4 regions of the Rossellomorea sp. DA94 genome follow, and region 1 is predicted to be linked to each of the others. Evidence: riboswitches for the same ligand, from Rfam matches in the RefSeq annotation. Region 1 holds a riboswitch; each other region holds the start of a gene.
What was found. A riboswitch is a leader RNA that binds a small molecule or an ion and turns the genes downstream of it on or off. The one in region 1 is predicted to bind cyclic di-GMP.
Positions count from the first base shown of each region.

Region 1 (5,271 bases):
TACATAATACAAATTAGGTGATTTTAAAATGATAGAAATGAAAGACGTCTACAAGCAGTACAGCAACGGTGTCATGGCTGCTAATGGCTTTAACGTACACATCAAGCAAGGAGAGTTTGTGTATGTGGTTGGGCCGAGTGGTGCCGGGAAGTCTACTTTTATTAAAATGATGTACCGCGAAGAACGTCCTTCCAAAGGAGATATCGTTGTAAATGGTATCAATCTCGCAAAACTGAAAAATAGTAGAGTTCCATACTTAAGAAGAAACGTGGGGGTTGTATTCCAGGATTTCAAGCTTCTACCATCGCTGACAATCTATGAAAACATTGCCTTCGCACTTGAAGTGATAGAAGAACATCCAAAGCAGATTAAGAAAAGAGTCATGGAAGTACTGGACCTGGTAGGGTTAAAGCATAAAGCAAGAATGCTGCCGAATGAACTTTCCGGTGGGGAACAACAACGTGTATCGATTGCTCGATCCATTGTGAACACACCGAAGCTTGTGATCGCGGATGAGCCTACAGGAAACCTTGATCCCGAAACATCCTGGGATATCATGAACATTTTTGAAGAAATCAGCAACCGTGGAACCACGGTGATCATGGCTACGCATAACCGGGAAATCGTGAATACGATCAAGCATCGGGTAATCGCCATTGAAAATGGCCGGATTGTCCGGGACGAACAGCGAGGTGATTACGGTTATGAAAGCTAGAACATATGGCCGCCACTTTAGAGAAAGCTTCAAAAGCATCGGTCGTAACGGCTGGATGACATTCGCATCAGTGAGTGCTGTTACCGTGACACTACTACTTGTTGGTGTGTTCATCGTCTTGATGCTAAACATGAACAAGGTAGCAACTGATATTGAGAAAGACGTTGAAGTACGGGTCTTACTCGAAATTGGGACTGAAAAATCCCAAACTGAACAAATAGAAAAGAAGATACAAAACATAAGTGGTGTGGAATCGGTTGAGTATTCTTCCAAAGAAGAAGAACTTCAGAACCTCGTCAAGGATCTGGGAGACGATTTCAGATTGTTTGAACAAGATAACCCATTATATGATGTGTTTATCGTAAAAGCAGACAATCCAAGGGACACCGGGAAAATCGCAGGTCAAATCAGCAAGTTTGATGGTGTCAATGAAGCCCTTTACGGGGAAGCGAAGATTGAAAAACTATTCAATGTACTGGAAATGAGTCGGAATGTTGGACTTGTATTGATCATCGGTCTGTTGTTCACGGCAATGTTCCTTATTTCAAATACAATCAAAATTACCATTGTCGCCCGAAGAAGGGAAATCGAGATAATGAAACTCGTGGGTGCAACCAACTGGTTTGTACGCTGGCCATTCATATTAGAAGGTTTATGGCTTGGAATTTTAGGTTCTATTATCCCGATCGCTCTTGTCTCAACAGGTTACTACTATGCCTATGGATTTATTAAACCAAAACTACAAAACAATTTTATTCAGATATTAGATTTTACCCCCTTTATCTATCAAGTAAACGGATTAATTCTATTAATGGGTTGCCTGATCGGGGCTTGGGGAAGCTTTATGTCTGTGCGTAAATTCTTAAAAGTGTAAAATTTGATAGGTTGATAGAAGCTGAAAGGAGCATGCCGCTTGAACAAGAAGTATTTCATATCATTATCTATTGCAGCAGCATTAACAATCGGAAGTCTACCAACGTTAGCAACCACTGCTAGCGCTAACTCCTCCGTGGAGGACTTGAAGAAACAGCAGGACGACGTTTCATCTAAAAAAGAAGAGATCAATGGCAAGATTAGTGAAAAAAATTCTCAAATCGACCAAACGATCAATAAACAAAAAGACCTTGAATCACAGATTGCCGAAATCAGTACGAAATTAAAAGATACAGAAACGAAGATTGCCGAAAAAACAAAAGAAATTGATGAAACAACAGCAAAGATCAATAAACTTAAAGCGGATATTGAAGAGTTAAAGAAGAAGATTGAAGAGCGTAATGAACTTCTGAAGGAACGTGCTCGTGCCATTCAGGAAAAAGGCGGCTCTGCCAATTACCTAGACGTACTACTAGGAGCGGAAAGCTTCGGAGACTTCATCAACCGTGTCACAGCAGTGAATACCATTGTAAGTGCAGACAAAAAGATCATGGACGAACAGAAACGTGATCAAGAGGAATTAGAGAAGAAGCAAGCGGAAGTGGAAAAGGAGCTTGCTGATCTAGAATCGTCTAAAGCAAACTTGGAATCGTTGAAGAAAGACCTTGATAGTCAAAAGGCTAAAAAAGCTGAATTATTTAAGCAGCTGGAAGCTCAACAGGCTTCATTAAAAGTAGAAAAAGCCGATCTTGAGAAAGAGTCCGATGAACTTTCAAAAATGGAACATCAGCTTGAAGGTGAAATCCAGGCTGAGCAAGCACGTCTGGCAGAATTAGCCCGTCAGCGTGAAATCGAACGTAAGCGCCAGGCAGAAGCGGAAGCGGCGAAGCGTGCAGCAGCACAACAGCAGGCGACAGCAAGCAGCAGCGGCGGGTCTTCATCAGCATCAGTAGCTCCTGAAGAAACAGCTCCAAGTGCCCCTGTAAGTGCAGGAGCATGGACAGCACCAGCACGTGGAACAATCACAACCAACTTTGGTTGGGATGTCTTAAATGGTGAGCGACGTTTCCACTACGGTACAGACATTGCGGCACGTGGAAGTGTTCCAATCTCTGCAGCAGCAGATGGTTATGTCATCAAGAGCCATTACAGCTCAAGCTACGGTAACGTAGTGTACATCACTCACTCTATTAACGGTCAAATGTTTACCACTGTGTATGCCCACATGTCTTCTTCATTAGTGAGCACTGGACAAGCAGTAAATAAAGGTGACAAAATCGGTTACATGGGTAACACAGGTTACTCTTTCGGACAGCATTTACACTTTGAACTATACAGAGGTTCATGGAGTGCGTCACACGCTAATGCTGTTAACCCACGTCAATATATTAACTTTTAAGTTTTAAAAGTCCCTCTTCTATTTTGAAGGGGGACTTTTTTGAGTGAAGGCGGAGGAACTCTTTCTTCCAACTACTTGTAAAGATTGTTAACTGGTAAATCAACAACTTGTTTACGAAAGACTGTTTTCATATCCTTATTTTTCTAGTATAATGGCAATATTCAAGTGATTTTTCGAAAAAGGCAAACTAATTGAAAGATTAGGACGCAAAACCACGGGTCTACCATTTTTATTAAAATAATGATCGCCGGGTTACCGAAAACAATGGAAGCAATGAATACTAATTCGAATCTTTTTCTAGTATCATTCAGCCTGCCTTTTTGGTGGGCTTTTTCTCTGGGAATGTTCGTTTTTGTTGGATTTGAATCTGTACGAAGGATGATGATGTTGGAGTTAGCAGATATAAAAAGACAATTAAGAAGTTTCTGCAGAAGAAATCGCACAGCATTGAAGTACACTCATATTGGTGAGTACTCTGCGGAAGAAGTGTGTGAGATGTTTATTGAATGTGTCGGAATCGAAGAGATACAAAAGATTCTACATGACATTGACATTATCAATCAACGCGGTGGAGATACCGTCAAATACTTCATGCTCATCCTCGAAGGATTGAGAGCTGCTTAAGATTTAGATTCCTTCACAGGGGAGCATATTTTCACGTCGTATACGAAAGGATCCTTCAGAGAGGGATCCTTTTTTGCCGGGAAAAGAGCACTATCACCGTCTGTAATCATGACGGTAAGGGATACACTATGAGTAAATCACTTGCCTGAATGATGGAAATTTAAGATACTAATACATAATAGGGTATATATTTCGAACGGAGGAAACGTCATGACCGGACACTTATTCGAACATCACAAAGCTTCAAAGCTGCTTGACCCGGAACGACAAGAGCTTGTACCAGTGGATAATGTATTAAAGTTGCTTCAATTGAGGAAGGAGGATATCGTTGCCGATCTAGGCTGCGGGAATGGCTATCTAACCCTTCCGATTGCCAAAGAGGTGGAGACGAAGGTCCAGGCGGTAGACCTGCAGCAGGAGATGCTTGAGTACCTTAAACATCGTGCTGGGGAAGAAAACATAGATAATATCGTGTATGTAAAGTCGTCTCTTGAATACCTTAGCTTTAACAAAAGTACATTGGATAGGGCCGTTTCTGCCTTCGTCTTACATGAAGTGCCGGACCTGATCAAAGTCTTTCAGGATCTTCACGATATGCTGAAGGACGATGGAATCTGGTTGATTCTTGATTGGGAAGCGGTGGAATCGGAAATGGGTCCTCCTTTAGAAGAACGTATACCATCTGAGGAACTTGAACGTCAGCTCAATTCAGGAGGATTCAAGACAACAGTGGGGCATCTGCATCCTTCTGTATACTATATCGTTGTGAGAAAAAACACTTCTTTATGAAAGGTGTAGAACTGAATGGATGAAAGATGGTACACCGTAGGCTCTCTTACTTTCCCATCAATCTGGGGAGCGATCATCGCCTCGTTCATTTTGACCTTTCTTTTCCTCTACTTCTGGAATCGAAAGGCTAGCGACTGGTATTCAAATGGAGTTTTTTACTGCTTGGTCATCTGGAAGCTGAGTGTCATTCTCGTTGATTTTCAAAATGTCATTGAACATCCCATTACGATCCTTTATTTCAATGGTGGAATGTGGGGGTATTGGTTAGGCTTGCTGACAGTGCTTTTATTCATTTTCGTTAAAAGGGTGGATAGGACGTCTCACCTGGTCATTGCCTGGATGAGCACAGTCGTTTTCTTTGAACTTATCTTTCATTTGCTCCAATTTGATATTCTTGCAGGGGTATTTCAATTCATCATCAACGGTGCACTGATCTTATTTTTACTGAAAAAAGAAAATGATAGCGATACTTGGGCCATCCAATTGGTGATCGTTTTCACCCTTCTTCAACTGCTATTCCAATCCATTTATGGAGGCTTTATGTTTACCACTGTCACCTGGACGTATCTCATTGTGATGGTTTATCTTATCTTTTTCAACGGAAGGTGGAAAACGAACATTGAATAAACGAAATTTTGCTCTGGCGATCGTTGCCCTGCTGATCGGGATCTTCCTGGTGAATTTGTTTCAGGATCAACAGGAAAAAAAGGCAAAAGAAGAGGCTGACCAGTTGGCCAAAGAGTCCATGGATCTGACTGATGCCAAGCAGGGGCTCACGAAAGGGGATCGTGCACCGGACTTTACCTTGACCACTTTAGATGGTGAAGAAGTCAAGCTTTCCGACTATCAGGGAAAGAAAGTGATCCTGAAT
Region 1 is NZ_CP122397.1:4,068,457-4,073,727, reverse strand. It holds gene ftsE (cell division ATP-binding protein FtsE) at 29-715, shown strand; gene ftsX (permease-like cell division protein FtsX) at 705-1,589, shown strand; gene P8596_RS21150 (murein hydrolase activator EnvC family protein) at 1,629-2,987, shown strand; cyclic di-GMP riboswitch class I at 3,159-3,247, shown strand; gene P8596_RS21145 (hypothetical protein) at 3,252-3,611, shown strand; gene P8596_RS21140 (class I SAM-dependent methyltransferase) at 3,822-4,400, shown strand; gene P8596_RS21135 (hypothetical protein) at 4,416-5,027, shown strand; gene P8596_RS21130 (peroxiredoxin family protein) at 5,020-5,271, shown strand, end outside.

Region 2 (5,271 bases), 780 kb from region 1:
GTTTTATCCCGTTTATATTTCGTGTGATCCTCACTGCTCTCATGATTGATCCACAGGTAAACACCTTGGTATACGACGAAAAAAGGTGTGTAGATCATAATCAATGAGATCGCAATCACCATCGGCCTGAAATCCTGTATGATATAATAGGTGATTCCTCTCATGTTAAAAATGGTTTCAATGATGAATAAACTCGACAGCATCCCCCAAATGATCAGCTTTCCATGATAGAAAAGACTTGGTGAGATATTTTTCAAAACATGTGAAAAGAGGATCCGCCCTTTCGACATCCCCTTACTCTGGGCAAATTCAATGTGAGGCTTCAATAACTCTTCTTCCATAATGAAAATGAGGATCCGGAAAAAAGAGATCATCGGGATGATCGACAGCGTAATCATCGGGGCAAGAAAGATCTTCTCCTCCCCGAACTCGGTAAAATTCATCAGTTCCACACCGAAATATTTAAATACATAGACAATCATCAACTGGAGCATGAACGCAAACATTAAATCAGGCACCGTCTCCAAGAGATTCAATGCTTTCTTAAGAACCGATGTGATCGGTCGGGGTAAAAAGACGGTGAAAACGGTAAGAATAAAGGCAATACCAAGCCCTATGCCCAATGCTCCCCCAATAATCTGCAGTGAATACAGGTATGGTCCCCAAAGCATATCGAGGAAATTGACGGTAATCCCTTTATATGAATAACTCCAATTGGCCCCATCCATGAAAACAAAGATGAACTTGATGAACTCCTCCAAGTAGCCAACAACATTATACAGCCCTCTTTCCTTGAACACTTCCGGGGCAATACTCACGGCCAGGATCCCAATTAGACCGAGAATATAATAAAAGATGAACCTGATTGGAAACTTGAGATATTTCATATATTGAATCCCCTTTTATTCTCTTTTTCCTCAGTTTAATAGAAATGTTAAAATTTTTCAATTTTATTTCAAATCTGACAATTCGGTAACAAAAAGAGTGACCCCGCTATGTCAGAGTCACTCTCACCGTCTAAGCCAATAACCGGCTCGGCTTTCCTAAATAAAAGCCCTGTCCAATCGTTATCCCGATTTCCCTTGCCACCTGCATATCCTGTTTTGTTTCGATCCCCTCTAACACAATCAACGTATCACTGCCGTAGAATTGGCTGAAAAAAGAGAGGAACCGCTGTTTCTTTTCATCCTGTGCCAAATTCATGGCGAAATAGCGGTCAAGCTTGATGATTTCCGGTTCATATTCAATGGATTTCTTGATGGAAGACGTCCCCTGCCCGAAATCATCAATCGCATACCAGACACCATATTGCTTCAGTTCCTTCAAAGACTCTTTCAACAACGGATTCTGCCAAAGCTCTTCCGCACTGGACTCATTAATTTCAAGCACAAGACGGCCCTTCATGTCAGAATGGCGGTCCATAAGATCGGAAAAATAGGTGTGAAAGCTCGGGTGCAAAATCGTGGTGATATAAATATTGAGAAACAGTTTACAGTCCCCGATCCCGTTTTCCGAAAAACTTTCAAGTGCCTTTGAAATGGACAACGTATCCAGTTTGTACAAGATATTGGCCTTCATGGCCGATTGAAATACACTTTCGGGATTTTCATTATACTTATTTCGCAAAAGACCCTCATAAGCATAGAGGGTTCGATGTTCACCCATATCATATAATGGCTGAAAATCATGGTAGATAAAGTCGTCTTGGAAAATAGTAAAGATGTTCATAGGACCCCTATACTCTCTCTTTAGTTTTTGGTCTTACCCACAAAAAAAACCACACAAAAACGCATTATCCGCGTTCGCATGTGGTCGGTTGCGCTACTGGCTCCCCTAAATGTAAGCGCCCATCTATCATTTAGGTTCAAAGCCCCCAGTCGAATGGTCAGCTTATAAAGATATTTGTCTTATAAGAAAAATATACCACATAACTAGTACTTATGGGGTGTATTTTCCATAAATTATTTGAAAATTCATAAAGAAAGACTATCTTGAAACAAATGGATTGCCACTAACCCAGAATCTCCATGGATAATCCCTGGCTTCCCCTGTGTTATCAATCCCAATTCGTTTCCCGGCGGAAATGTTTTCAGGTTGATACCCTTCTGTAATCATGAGCGGCGGTTGTAAATAACTCCCCCCATAATCCTCCATGGTAATGCCCAGAGCCTTCGTCAACTTTCCCGGCCCATTGGTCCAATTCTTCTTCACATGACCGGGGCGCCTCGCTTCCATAAGCTCCTGTCCATGAAGAGGCTCTACGGCTCTGATGAGGATCGCTTCAGGCTTCTCCCTTTCTCCGCTCACTACGTTTACGAGGCAGTGAGTATGCATGACGTATGTATAAATGCGGCCAGCTTCATGGAACATCACTTCCGTCCGCTTTGTGCGCCTGTTTCCGTAACTGTGGGCGGCCCTGTCGATCGGCCCCATATAGGCTTCTGTTTCTACAATATAACCTGAAGCGATCCCTTCTTCGGTTTCTTTCACTAACACGCACCCCAACAGAGCTTTGGCAAGCTCCAGCGTCGGCTGCTCGTAAAAGGTTGGGGGCATAGGTGTTCCTTCCATGATTTCACTTCCTTATCTGCATTGTCTAATCTATTTGTACCCTACCTTTGCCTATTTAAATCAAGCATCCACGATTGTAGTAGATTCCACGCCTCGATATTTCAATTCCGGCAACCCTACGCCTCTGGTCCCATTCAAAAATAATCCTATGGCTCATTGTCGTAGTCTCTCCACTGCATTAAAATAAATGTATCAATTGGAAAATCAAACCAAAGCGAGGGATTGAAATGAAAAACGCATTTGCCGTCATGATTGCACTGCTTGCATTGGGGACGCTCTATGTCATCCTAAATGACAATACATCACTGTTTGCAAAAGAAAGTCAGTCAGGAGAACGGATTGAAGTCACGAATAATATCAAACATATCGACCTGGACTTGGAAAACAGCGACACAGAAGTCATACCAACTGACAAGAATGAAGTACAGGTCGATATAGAGGGAAAAGGGACAATGACATTGGCGGTGAACGGAGATACGATTGACGTAGCGGTCAAGCATAAATGGTATCAATGGATTGGATTCAACCGCAAATCAAACGTTACGGTCTATGTTCCGAAAGAATATAGTAACAGCATGGAAATCGATATTGGCGCCGGCAATTTTGTGATGGCTGGAGAATCTGATTCAAAGAAATGGAAGCTCGATGAACTGTCCATTGACATGGGATCTGGGAATATGCAGCTTAAAAACATCGAGACAAATGTGTTCGAACATGATGGCTCTTCAGGGGACCTGGTCGCAAGCGGTCTCACTACAAAGGATGGAAGAGTGGATATCAGTTCGGGGGATGTAGAATTATCAAACTTTGAAGGTCCCCTTGAAGGCGACTTATCCTCAGGGGAATTAACGGTTACCATGGACTCCTTAAAGGGAGACATGACATTCGATGTCAGCTCAGGGGGAGTGGAGCTTGATCTACCGGAGAAAGCAAGCTTTAAACTGAAGGGGCAGGCGAGCAGCGGAGATATCTCCTGCAATCTTCCTCTAAAAAATCAAAAGATAGAAGACGGGGATATTTCAGGGGTCTCAGGCTCCGGGAAATATACCATTGATGTTTCAGTGTCCAGTGGAAATGTAGATATCTACTAAAGAAGAGTGCCGGGAACACCCCGGCACTCTTTTACATTATTTATGATGGAATGGACATCTCCCTTCAATCGGTTCCACATCGTCCCCAATAAAATACTGCTTCCACTCACGGTGTTCGGGATCCCCATAATGACTGATATTAGGATGCTTCGGTAAGCCGTCCCATTTTTCGACCCGCTCTCTTACTTTTTCCCTGGACATGATTCCCCCCTTGGAGGTACCCTCCAAGCCTTCAAAAATCCTTCTTGGCTGAAATCCCAGTACTAAGCTATTCCCAAGATCCCTCGTCTTTCGCTGCTTGTAGGCAGGGGCATTCCCAAACACGAAGAAAGGTTCCCCTGCAAAGGAAAAAGCCCACAAATGGTGATCAGGGTCCTCTGGATAATCTTCCGGCCAATCCTCCTTATCTTCACCATGGAGAAACTGCAGGATCCTCCAGAAATAATCTCTGTAATGAGGGACGGACCTCTCCTCCCTTTCAGGCTCCACAAATAAAAAGAAACCGTGACGGATCAAGCGTTCTCCTTCGGGTACATCAAACAAGTCGATGAACTCCTGAATCGTTTGGGGAAGATGCTCCCAATTGTCATGACTGATATAGGAATACCGAAGCTCACCCTTTTTCTCTCCGGTCATCCCGAAGTAACAAGGGAAAGTGCGGTCAGTTACAACCTCATGAAAGTTCCTATATTCTTCTATAACCCATTGAGGGACAATCTCAGGGTTTGTCATATCTTCTTTTGTCAGTAGTAAACTGTTCGCTGTCAATTCTTCCACCTCAAATTAATGTCGATGGTATGCTCTTCCCGAATTGTGACAGGTTAAAACAATTACTGACAAAAAACACCTCATGGCCAAAAAAAAAGGTAAAGCGAAATCCGCTTTACCCTTTCTTTACCTCTGCCCCTAATTCCACTCCAAGTGCCACGATCGATTGATTGATCCTCCACACATAATAGAAATGGTGAATTAGGTCCACCTGGGACTTACGCCAGCTTGGAGCCTGGGTTTCTATTCTTTCCCGCTCCGGGCTTAAATCCCACATGACGGGAGCACTTCCCTGTTCTTTTAACAATTGCCGAAGCGTCTCAATGTTTTGAGAGATTTTTTCTTCCGTTTCTGAAAACGCACTGCTGAGCTCCTCTGAAACCGTTGCCGGCACCTTTCGATGGGAGGAAGCAAGCAGGTGCTTTGCGTAATAATTAATGGCCGTCACCACGGTAATCCAGCGCCCGACTCCCGACCTCGTCAAAGACCCGGGTCTTTGCAGAAGGGATTGTGCCTCATCCTTGATCGCCTGAAGTTTCTGATCCAGATCAAACGCTTGATCTGTCAACGCTTTGTCTTCCGGGACCATGAAGGTGTTAATATAGGAAGAAACATACCCTTCCAGATCCCCAAAGAAATCATCAAAGCTATCGGCGACTTTGTCTTTTGTTCTTTTTGGAAATACAAACGCTGAGACAATCAGGGCAATGATAGCTCCTGCAATCGTATCGATGACACGTGCCCCCATGAGCTGAATGCTGATTCCACCGAGAAGGATGTCATACATAAAGGCGATGAGCATCGTAATGAAAAGGCTCATCAATGTATAGGAAACCGGGAA
Region 2 is NZ_CP122397.1:218,612-223,882, reverse strand. It holds gene P8596_RS01255 (ABC transporter permease subunit) at 1-887, opposite strand, end outside; gene P8596_RS01250 (EAL domain-containing protein) at 1,018-1,728, opposite strand; cyclic di-GMP riboswitch class II at 1,802-1,882, opposite strand; gene P8596_RS01245 (DNA-3-methyladenine glycosylase) at 1,987-2,571, opposite strand; gene P8596_RS01240 (DUF4097 domain-containing protein) at 2,799-3,662, shown strand; gene P8596_RS01235 (YqcI/YcgG family protein) at 3,699-4,394, opposite strand; gene P8596_RS01230 (FUSC family protein) at 4,546-5,271, opposite strand, start outside.
Region 2: linked by a shared signal. The riboswitch ahead of P8596_RS01250 (EAL domain-containing protein) and the one ahead of P8596_RS21145 (hypothetical protein) in region 1 are both predicted to bind cyclic di-GMP.

Region 3 (5,271 bases), 330 kb from region 1:
GTGCGTTCCTTGGAAAGTAAGGGGTTATCAATGGAATGGATGTAGAAAGGATAACTGCTCCAGGGGTATTTCTCGGGGTGGATGGTGAGTTTCGCTTCAACCGGATTGTGGTGGATATATCTGCTCGCTTTAATAAAATAGGATGGCGTATCGATCTTGGTCGATCCATACCTCCCTTGGAACACATGCCCGACATAATCATATTTCTTGTTGAAATAAACGGCGTAGCGGGTGTGAAGGATTCGGATGATTTTCTCCAGTGGAACATCGTGGGTTTCGATCAGCAGATGAATGTGGTTGGACATCAAACAGTAGGCGTGGATGGTAAATGGGTCCTTATCTTTCGTTTCCTGCAAATACCTTACATACTTCTTACGGTCTTCATCATCATGAAACAGATCCTGCTTCCGGTTCCCCCTCGCCGTCACATGATACGTCGTTCCCGGACTCCAATTCCGAGGCGTTCGAACCATAACATCACTCCTTTTCTTAAATCTCCTAATCTTACACTTTACCTATTCGACACAAATGCGTAAAATCCTCTTTTTTATTGAGGGACGGACCTCTATTCATTCACAAATCTCTGTAAATGAAACGGGTAGCGAGGTCCGTCCCTCTTCCTATCTCTCTCTTCTGTCGTAGTCAAGATTGGTGATGCTTCTGTGTGTGTAGTAGATGATTCGCTGTTTGCCATGATGTTTCGTACTGAATATCAAATTCGACTCCGGTTTCATCTGGATCCATGTGATGACTTTCTTTTCTCCCCTTGTTGAAAGACTGGCCACTCTTCCTTTTGGTTGTTCCCCCACTCTATCTCCACCTTTTCCCCCAATTCGACAAAATTACAATTATATTTACATTTTAATACGTTTTCCTGTAATTTTGTATACCTTTTCCAAATTACCTTGAATCGTAATCAAAATAACGATTTCAAAACGTGTAATTTCCTAATACATGAACATAAAAGCTTTATCTTGAAGAAAAAAGGGATAGTCGGTGAAAACAATGGATTTACATGTAGAATTACAGCATTATCGCAATGATGTATTCGAGCTTACCCAGAGAGAAGCTGCCCTTCGCCTGAACATCAGCCAGGACGCACTATCAAACTACGAAAATGGTGAAAGGGACATCCCCTACAAGATGCTGCTTACCTTTAAGGAAGTCTATAAAATCCCGACCTATGAAATGAACCGGATCATGTTAGGTGAGGAAAGCGACGGCCTTGGACAGAGCCACGACCCCATGATTCTGAGAGAAACCTTTGAAGACGGAGAAACAAAAGAAATCCTGAAAACCCTCGGGGAACACCCCAAATTCAAACGAACCCTTTCATCCCTCTCCTACTTCACAGACAAGCGCAAAGAAAAATTCATCGCCCACGTGAACCACTTCTATCAGACAATGAAGGGATGGTAGAATCCTTGGGAGGGACGGACCTCACTATCCGCAACTTAAACCCTGTTATACCGGGGTTTCCGTTCCTATCTACTCATAAAAGTGAGGTCCGTCCCTCTATCTGGTGAGGTCACCTACCAAAAAAAGCGCCTAGATACCCGATATTGGGGTCTAGAGCGCTTTTTGATTTGTATCTATGGTGTATCCTGATTGAAGTTCTTGTTTGAGCCAGTGGATCATGGTGTTGGTGTCCATGTTTCCTTGTTGACCTTTGTCGAACGCTTTTTGGATCACATTCAGAATATGCTGATCACCGTTCACATTTCTTTTCAAAATGACAACCTCCTACATCATTAAACAGTTTATATCACTTTATTACACTATTAGACGGCATTTCAAACATCAATTTTATGCTATATTACCAGAAAAAACCACTAAATGGAAGATGAAATTTATGAGAATTGTCTTAAAATATGACTATATAACTATTCAACTTCTCTACCTTTTTGTCGATATAATAGTGGTATGGCCATGAAAAGTGGCAAAATCATCGAAAGGTGATGACGCCAAAGCTAAAGGGGCTATCACAGTCAGCTACCAAACCAAGGAGGAATTATTTTGTCGTTTTTGACACCGGAAGAAATAGTAGTAAAGAAGAAAGCTCGAAAAATGTGGATGTACATAAGTTTATTTGTTTTTACTGTCGCGCTTATTGCGGGCACAACATTTTTAACGTACAACATGTAAAAGCGTCTTGAGGCGCTTTTTTAATTTTATAAATTTTCATTCTACAATTTATGGAAACTTTCGGGGTTTTTCGATAGAATAAGAGGAGTAATCTAAACTAGTTGGAGGCAACCATTTATGCATAAAGAAGTTAAACTCATCAGGGGATTAAGACAACCATCCTACTTCTTTTATCAATTAAAGGTAATGGAAGTATTAAGAGGATATAAACAAAAAATTCTCCTTATCTTTCTATTGTCAGCCCTTGTCTTTGGCCTCATTTCTTCCTTTGGAATCGGAATGGATCCTCTTTCAAAGGAACTGACGAAACTTTCGCCCTTCACATTTGAGATGGAAAAGTTCTTGTTTCTATTAGGAAGAATCATTTCTGGAATATTATATGCGGCTGTAATTCTGTTTGTACCAGCTCTGATATTCTGGACCATTTCAGACGAAGGTGAATATCGCAAGCTTGTTATCACGCAAAGCTTAGTTCTTATCATTTTATTAATTGAAAGACTAACGTACATTCCTTTATCCATTTTCCTTTCACTTGATTGGTTCTCATCGCCCCTATCACTCGGAGTAATCGCTCAATACTTAACCGATAAACCATGGGTCATCTATTTCCTGGGCTGTTTCTCCCTATTTAAGATATGGGTTTTCTATATTCAATACAAAGGTGTCAAAAAGCTCACCCAACAAAAAAACTGGCTCATCTGGCTCGTGATTTTGTTAACGAATCTACTATTCTGGGCTGCTACTGCATCTCTTGCATTCCTGAATTTATCCACTCTAATCTAACTATTTAAAGGCTGTGAACAATCATGAACAAACGAAGCATATTCTATACCACCCTCACTGTCTCGCTCCTTTTTATAGGTGCCAATACATATCTCATCGAAAAAGCGGACAGTAAAGTCGACCGGGAAGTCCGTGTCGCCGTATGGGAACCCGTTAACAAAGGGGCTCTCGCCAAAGAAATGCCGAAAGCAGGAGTCGTCGCTTCCGAAGAAGAAAATTACATCTATTTTAACGATGAATTCGGTTCCTTCAAAAAGTTCCTCGTCAAAGAAGGGGATCAGGTCAAATCCGGAACACCCCTCTATGAATATGAAGTAACCGATCAATCTCAGCAAAAAAGCGTATTGGAATCAGAAGCTGATCAACTCGAAGACGAAATCGACAGCATCGAAAACAATATTTCCGACCTGAAGCGACTTGAATCATCCCTCCCATCAGGGTCTACAGATGATAAAGAAATTCCCATCGACGCCAGTGCCCTTCAATCGGAATATGATTTAAAAAAAGAGATTGCCGCGAAAGAGCTGGAAATCGATCGCCTTGAAAGCCAAATCGACAATCTCGAGCGCCAAATCAAGGATATCGAATCATACGAAACGACCCTGACCGTCCAAAGCAGCGTGGACGGAACCATCAAGGACCTTTCCCATGCCATCGACAATCCATTGATCACGATTGCATCGCAGTCCACCATCGTCACAACCGACCTGACGGAAAAAGAAATCGTCAAAGTCGATGAAAACATGAGCGCAACCGTTCAATCTGATGTTGAGAAAAAGACCCAAAAAGGAATCGTTACCCGGGTAGCAACCTTGCCAAAGAATGATCCTCACATCCAAACCGACAGTCTGTACCCTGTAGAAATCAAACTGCAGGACACAAAAAACGAACTGCTTCCAGGACACCATGTCTTCCTATCCATCATCACGGATGAAGTAAAGGGCGCATTTGTGGTCCCAATGACGGCTGTTGAAAAAGATGGGGAATACAAATACATTTGGATTTTAACACCAAAAGGAACCGTCGAAAAACGAAAAGTCGAAACCGGACTTACAGTGGGCGGACAGCAGCAAATCAAATCCGGAGTAAAAGCAGGGGAATACTATATTGTCTATCCTGAAGAGATCCCGGCCTTACAAAAAGGTGCTGCATTCATCACGGCCCTTGATTGGGATAAAGTGAAACTCAGGGATTTGAAGAAATTCGATCGTCCGACGATTCTTGAGAATTTATTGTTGGGGATATTGGAACGGAAATAAAATGACAAAAAACCAAGAATGCCTCTGCATTCTTGGTTTTTTTCAACTTCCATCATCCATTCTCATTCTTTCATCCCAAAGAAAGAATATGACCGAACAGCATACTGCAGGCAATGAGATTCCAGGATAAATAAAGTAGGTCAACGCTCCAAATCCAATATGTATAAGTCCCGACACCCACCTGCGATTCCTCAAAACCTTCATGGAAATGCCCTCCGCCACCAAGGAAGCAGGCAAACCATACACAAAGTTACCGAGCAGACTAAGTAAAAGCACCACTATCAAAGATAGAAAATATTCACCCTCAACCATATAAGCATCCCCTCTAAAAAGAGACACGACGAAATAAAAAATGAATAATCCAATGGTAAAACAGATGGAGGTATAAATAGCCGCTTTGACTTTGCGAAAATTGTCTTTAACTATTATCCCCCTTAAGGTAGGAATCATAAAGATGACGAACACTACCCCCAGTAATGCTATTGCATCAAATGAAGTATGCGAGACCACTAAAATGGTCACAACCACTATCAGTGAAAAAATAAAGATACCATTCTTTTTCAACACGTCTTTCCACAAACCTTTTTATTTTCATTGTACAACAGATAAAAAGATCGCGAAAACCCCCTTTCCTATACATACTCCTCACCCACCAACAAATACTATCCCTACACTAAAGAAAAGGAGCCCGAATCCACCATGAAAACAATCAAACAGCTAACCATCCTTCTATCACTCCTTACCCTTACCCTAACCCTGCCCACCCCCTCCACAACCGCAGCCACACCACCCCACAAAAACGTCATCCTCATGATCATGGACGGCACCAACTCCGACATCCTCACCCTGTCCCGCTGGTATCGAGGGACGGACCTCAAGCTCGATACGATTCTGAGAGGCGGTGTCCGGACCTATTCCGCCCAGTCCGCCATCACCGATTCCGCTGCAGCAGGTTCCGCCATGGCGACAGGTGTGAAAACGAAAGCGGATTATATAGGAATGAACCCCGACAGGCGGCCCGTTCTGACCGTCCTGGAAGGCGCCAAGCTGTCCGGCTACAAGACCGGCATCGTCTCCACCTCCC
Region 3 is NZ_CP122397.1:4,399,885-4,405,155, forward strand. It holds gene P8596_RS22650 (REP-associated tyrosine transposase) at 1-473, opposite strand, end outside; gene P8596_RS22655 (hypothetical protein) at 621-809, opposite strand; gene P8596_RS22660 (helix-turn-helix domain-containing protein) at 1,006-1,419, shown strand; gene P8596_RS22665 (hypothetical protein) at 1,570-1,731, opposite strand; cyclic di-GMP riboswitch class I at 1,929-2,000, shown strand; gene P8596_RS22670 (hypothetical protein) at 2,263-2,928, shown strand; gene P8596_RS22675 (efflux RND transporter periplasmic adaptor subunit) at 2,952-4,187, shown strand; gene P8596_RS22680 (hypothetical protein) at 4,230-4,499, opposite strand; gene P8596_RS22685 (alkaline phosphatase) at 4,887-5,271, shown strand, end outside.
Region 3: linked by a shared signal. The riboswitch ahead of P8596_RS22670 (hypothetical protein) and the one ahead of P8596_RS21145 (hypothetical protein) in region 1 are both predicted to bind cyclic di-GMP.

Region 4 (5,271 bases), 340 kb from region 1:
GGAAGATGAAGTCGTGACCAACGTAACCGGTGGAGCACGAACGGATATTTCCATGGTTCAGAATTCGTTAGAAGGATCTAACGTGGATATCAGCAAAGAAATGACGGACATGCTCAGTGTCCAACGATCATATCAATTCCAGGCGCGATCGATCTCCCTTGCAGATCAAATGATGGGCCTTGTAAATGGGATACGCTAAAAGGAGTAAATGCTATGAGTGAAAAAGAGCTACTGCAAGAAAAAGTGACAAGAGAATCGGTAAAAGCAGAAAAAAAGGCAAAGCAAAAGGACGAAACCAAGCCATCACGCTGGGTGCGTGTTCGCATGCTTCCCATCTGGCTCAGAATCCTCCTGTTCATACTTCTTCTTGCAGGAAGCCTCGTACTCGGTGCCGTCATCGGCTTCGCAGGCATCGGCAACGGCAACGCCGCCGACGTCTTCAAAGCAGAAACCTGGCAGCATATCATTGATATCGTAGTGAAGAAATAATTTCTGAGGGACGGACCTCGAAATCGTTGGCTTCTGCGGCAGTGAACCTTGTTATAACGGGGTTTCGTTGCGGATGGAGCTTGTGATTCGAGGTCCTTCCCTTTTTTTGATGTGGTTATCGTTGTGATGTGGAGCTGGACGGACCTCGAATTTGCTCCCTTTTTGGAGGAAGAACGTTGATATAAAGGGATTCCCTCGAGGAATCCAGCGGGTTTTCAAGGTCCGTCCCTCCCCTCCTGTTGCTATTACAACCCAGATTTCTGTACAATAAGGTGTACATACATATTGGTAGGAGGAATTATACATGCTTGATATTAATGAGATTAAAGAGATTATTCCCCATCGTTATCCGTTTTTGCTGGTGGATCGGATTTTAGAGGTGGAAGAAGGCAAGAAGGCAATCGGGATCAAGAATGTGACGGCGAATGAGGAGTTTTTCAATGGTCACTTTCCGGGTTACCCTGTCATGCCGGGTGTGCTGATTGTCGAGGCGCTGGCTCAGGTCGGGGCTGTAGCGATGCTGAAGGTGGAGGATAACCGTGGACGTCTGGCGTTCTTCACAGGCATCGACAAATGCCGTTTCAAGCGTCAGGTGAAGCCCGGGGACCAGCTCCGACTTGAAGTGGAGATGATCCGCTTTAAAGGACCGATAGGTAAAGGAAAAGGTGTCGCGACCGTTGATGGTGAAGTGGCTTGTGAGTTAGAGATGATGTTCGCTCTTGGAGATAAACAATAGTGATCCCTATAGAAAACCGGGTTAGGCGTGAATATTTCACGTCAAACCCGGTTTTTTTAACTCGAAAAAGTTTCCATATGCAAGTTAATTCATTTTCCGGGAAAGCTAACAAAAGACCAAAGTAACGGTCTTACATTAACCAACATCGAAAGGAGCCATACATCATGAGCAAAAAGTTACTATCGGTCCTTGGTGGATCTGCACTTGCCGCTTTCCTTCTTGTAGGATGTAACGCCAACCAGGAGCCTCCTCCGGAAGACGAATCACCAGTGGAAGAAAACGACAACATGGATGAGAATAACGACATGAACGACAACGGTGATATGAATCAAGAGCACTACCCTGAGTCAGAGGACAAGAACAAGCAAGGTGATAAGGATGCAGCGAAGGATAATAACACTCCGGAAGAAGACGCTGTAGAAGATGATATTGATATGAAGGATAAGGATAATAAGGACGAGTAAGATGTTAAGACAGAGGCGACTATGGGTTGTCTCTGTTTTTTTAACTAAATTAATACCAGGGCTTTCATTTTTTTGGAAATTATTATATAGTTAACTTATAAAGTTCATTATATAGAACGTAATGTGAGTATTAATAAGAACAAAGCCATCATAAAACTAGTGAGGTGTATAAATGTATAAAAAAGTTTGCAATCGATGCACTCGCTCTTCATTTAGCAGCACTGAAATAGGTAATTGGATTTGCCCTTCATGTGGTCATGACATAACTGAAGCGCCACTTTATACGCCCAACTTAAGTCATAGTGATCTCATCCCGCTTCGAAAAAAGTTAGAAGCTTATGAAAAGAATATGAATAAGAAATATCTTTAAAATTCGACAAATACTTTTATAATTTCTAAGTATTCAACAACATATTTAGTAATAAGCGAGGATATTGTCGAATAAAGCATTCACTTGTAGGAAAAAAGTGTAAATTTTTTCTTTAAAAAGACAAAAAATTTCGAAAAAAGATGGTACTATTGATATAATCAAAAGATTGAAGAGTGAGGGCAGAAAAAGGCAAACTCATTGAAAAATGGGGACGCAAAGTCACAGGTCTAAAGTATTAATAGTAAATCACTTTCCGATAAGGCTACATATTGAAAGACTACATACGTGATCTGAAAATACATATTAATACGATGGCGGCTGGATTGCCTGGAATACGTTTACTGTATTTTAGGAGGGAAACAATTTGGGGAATAGAGAATTGGACCAAGAATGGGTTGAGCTAGTCAAAGAAGCCTTGGAAGCAGGAATATCTAAGCAACAAATCAGGGAATATTTACAAATGCAATCCCAGGAAGTAAAGGCCGGATACAAAGTGATGTAATATAAATAAAGTCTTGCGAACGTTTCGCAAGACTTTATTTATTGCCTAATTTCCATTTATTAAATTCAATGAACTCCCGGAACTGTTCCTTGGTAATTCCTGAGTCCATCGCTTCTTCTGCAATCTTCATCCACTCGTGATCAATGTTTTGATCCTCGGGCTGATCGTATAGGAGAGCATCCATGGGAATTCCTAAAGCCGCGGATACTTTTTCAAGAAACTGAATGGAAGGGTTTTGTTGAAGGTTACGTTCAATCGAACTCAAATAAGACTTCGCTACGCCTGCTTTTTCGGCGAGCTCCGTCATGGACATCCTTTTTTCTTGTCTGTATTTCTTAACTCTCTCTCCAATCATTATGGACACCTACCTAAGAACTTCATGTTTGAAGCTACAATATTAACTATAATTATATCATAAATATTTCGACAGGAAATTACATATTCTCGTATAATTAAACGCTCGGCTTTGCCGTTGCCGGGATTCTTGGCTTAGATACCATCTTCTTGCGGAATTCACGAACCAGTTCATCCCCGGAATACCCTTTTTGCACCAGGTCATCAAGAAGGATCTCTGCATATTCATTCCGCTGTTTTTTCAATTTTCCTTCAAACATGATGCTTATATGTTCATCCATTTCCTTAATGCAACGGATGGATGTCATGAAGGCAGCGGGATCATTGGCTGCATGGGAAATCACGACCTGGATTTCCAAATCGTCTTTCCTTTGCTGAGCCTTTTGGAAAAATTCGATGTATTCATTCGACATATATGTTTCGACAAGCCATGTTTTCTGACCGTCTTCTTTGTTGATGATCAGACCGTCCACAAGCTCAAAATCATGCAGTTCCTCGTCTTCCACTACTTGAAGGGAAATCACTTTAAAGGTTTTCATGAACGAACATCTCCCATTTAAAGGTTTTATCAAATTATATCACAGGCCGATTTGTTTTCCCTAATACATTTACCGATGAAAAAAATGACGAAAGATGCAATTTTGTGTTTTTAAGCATGATTTTGATGAAAAAGAGGAAAATCTCCCTAAGTGAATTTCCGAAATTCAAGCCGATTTTGCCTCGAATTTCGGAAATTCACGATTTTACAAGAGTTGCAGTTCGGAGGTAAGATGAGTACACCTTAACAGAAAGGAGGAAATGAACCCAAGTGATCAACCAAGTGACCCTGGTGGGAAGACTGACGAAAGACCCTGAAGCGAGAAAAACGATGGAAGGAAAATCAGTACTTAGCGTGACGATTGCCGTGAACCGGCCATACAAAAACCAGCAAGGTCAGATCGATGCCGACTTTGTACTCTGTACGATATGGAACCGTGCAGCGGAAAATACGGAGAAATACTGCAGGAAGGGTTCCGTCGTCGGGGTGACGGGACGTATCCAGACACGTTACTTTGAAAACGATCAAGGAAAGCGCACGTATATCACAGAAGTCGTCGCTGAAAACATCCGGTTCCTGGACAGTAAGCAGGGGTCCCCAGTGACACCTGAACCAAGCAAGAAGGAACCAATCGAGTTGCCGTTCTAATATTTTCAGGAGGGAGATGGAGTTGTGGCCACACTGCAAGAACTTGAACAAAGAGTCGATCGACTGGAAAAAATGACGGAAGACCTCATTAAAAAAGTAGCAAGAGTCAATGTCGAAAACTTCTACTTATCTCAGCGGGTAACCGCCCTTGAACAAGGATATGAATATCCGAACCCGGTTTTAAAAACCTCATCTTGATCTTGTTTAACCCTCAACCAGATTTCTTTCCATAAGCAGCAATCCAACCAACCTATAAGCAATGTCTCAAAGTCCAATGGTCACCCGCAAGATGCCCCAGATTTGCCTCATTAGACATAAACATGTGTAGCGGTAAGTGAAAGTGAACTATTCCCCTTTTTGTCTTCATATTGAGCCGGTTTCCTTGAGGGGAGGCTGGTGTTTTTTTGTTTTAATTTTTACAAATATATTTGTAAAAAAGAAGGATTATATCTTTTGGGTTAATAGAGGAGGTGGGTTTGTACAGCTTTTGGCGTGAAATGATAGGATTTGAGAGAAACTAGGAAGCAGGGAGAGGGAATCCCTTATTTGAACAGGTTTTAGGCATTTATTTAATAAGAAAATTGAGCTGCATGAGTGTGGAGAGGTTCGCTATGATATTAATTGCGTCATTTTCTTGAGAGATTGCGTCATTATCAACTTAATTGCGTCATTTCCATGGTAATTGCGTCATTATTTCACTTATTGCGTATTTTTCCAAATTAATCCATTTGAAAGTGGATAGCCAACAAAAAACCCCTTTCCCTCAAAAAGGAAAGAGGCTCATCAATTCTATTCCAACACCAACAACGATTCCAAATCCTGATCTGACAATTCCGTCACCCACTGATCGCTGCGGATGATTTCGTCGTTCAGAGCCTGCTTCTTCATCAGCATAGCATCGATCTTTTCTTCTAACGTACCGGATGATACGAGCTTGTGCACGTGCACGAAGCGTTTCTGCCCAATCCGGTAGGCACGGTCGGTGGCCTGGTTTTCGACGGCCGGGTTCCACCAGCGATCGTAGTGGACGACGTGGTTGGCAGCGGTCAGGTTCAGACCGGTACCACCGGCTTTCAGTGACAGAAGGAAGACAGGGAATTCGCCGTTCTGGAATTTCTCGACGAGTTCATCCCGTTTCCCTTTGGCCGTGCTTCCGTTCAGAAATGGGAC
Region 4 is NZ_CP122397.1:4,410,673-4,415,943, reverse strand. It holds gene P8596_RS22740 (flagellar hook-basal body protein) at 1-199, shown strand, start outside; gene P8596_RS22735 (DNA-directed RNA polymerase subunit beta) at 214-489, shown strand; gene fabZ (3-hydroxyacyl-ACP dehydratase FabZ) at 794-1,225, shown strand; gene P8596_RS22725 (hypothetical protein) at 1,390-1,689, shown strand; cyclic di-GMP riboswitch class I at 2,238-2,390, shown strand; gene P8596_RS22720 (anti-repressor SinI family protein) at 2,424-2,561, shown strand; gene P8596_RS22715 (helix-turn-helix domain-containing protein) at 2,596-2,916, opposite strand; gene P8596_RS22710 (YwpF-like family protein) at 3,014-3,454, opposite strand; gene P8596_RS22705 (single-stranded DNA-binding protein) at 3,724-4,101, shown strand; gene P8596_RS22700 (hypothetical protein) at 4,126-4,299, shown strand; gene P8596_RS22695 (DEAD/DEAH box helicase) at 4,891-5,271, opposite strand, start outside.
Region 4: linked by a shared signal. The riboswitch ahead of P8596_RS22720 (anti-repressor SinI family protein) and the one ahead of P8596_RS21145 (hypothetical protein) in region 1 are both predicted to bind cyclic di-GMP.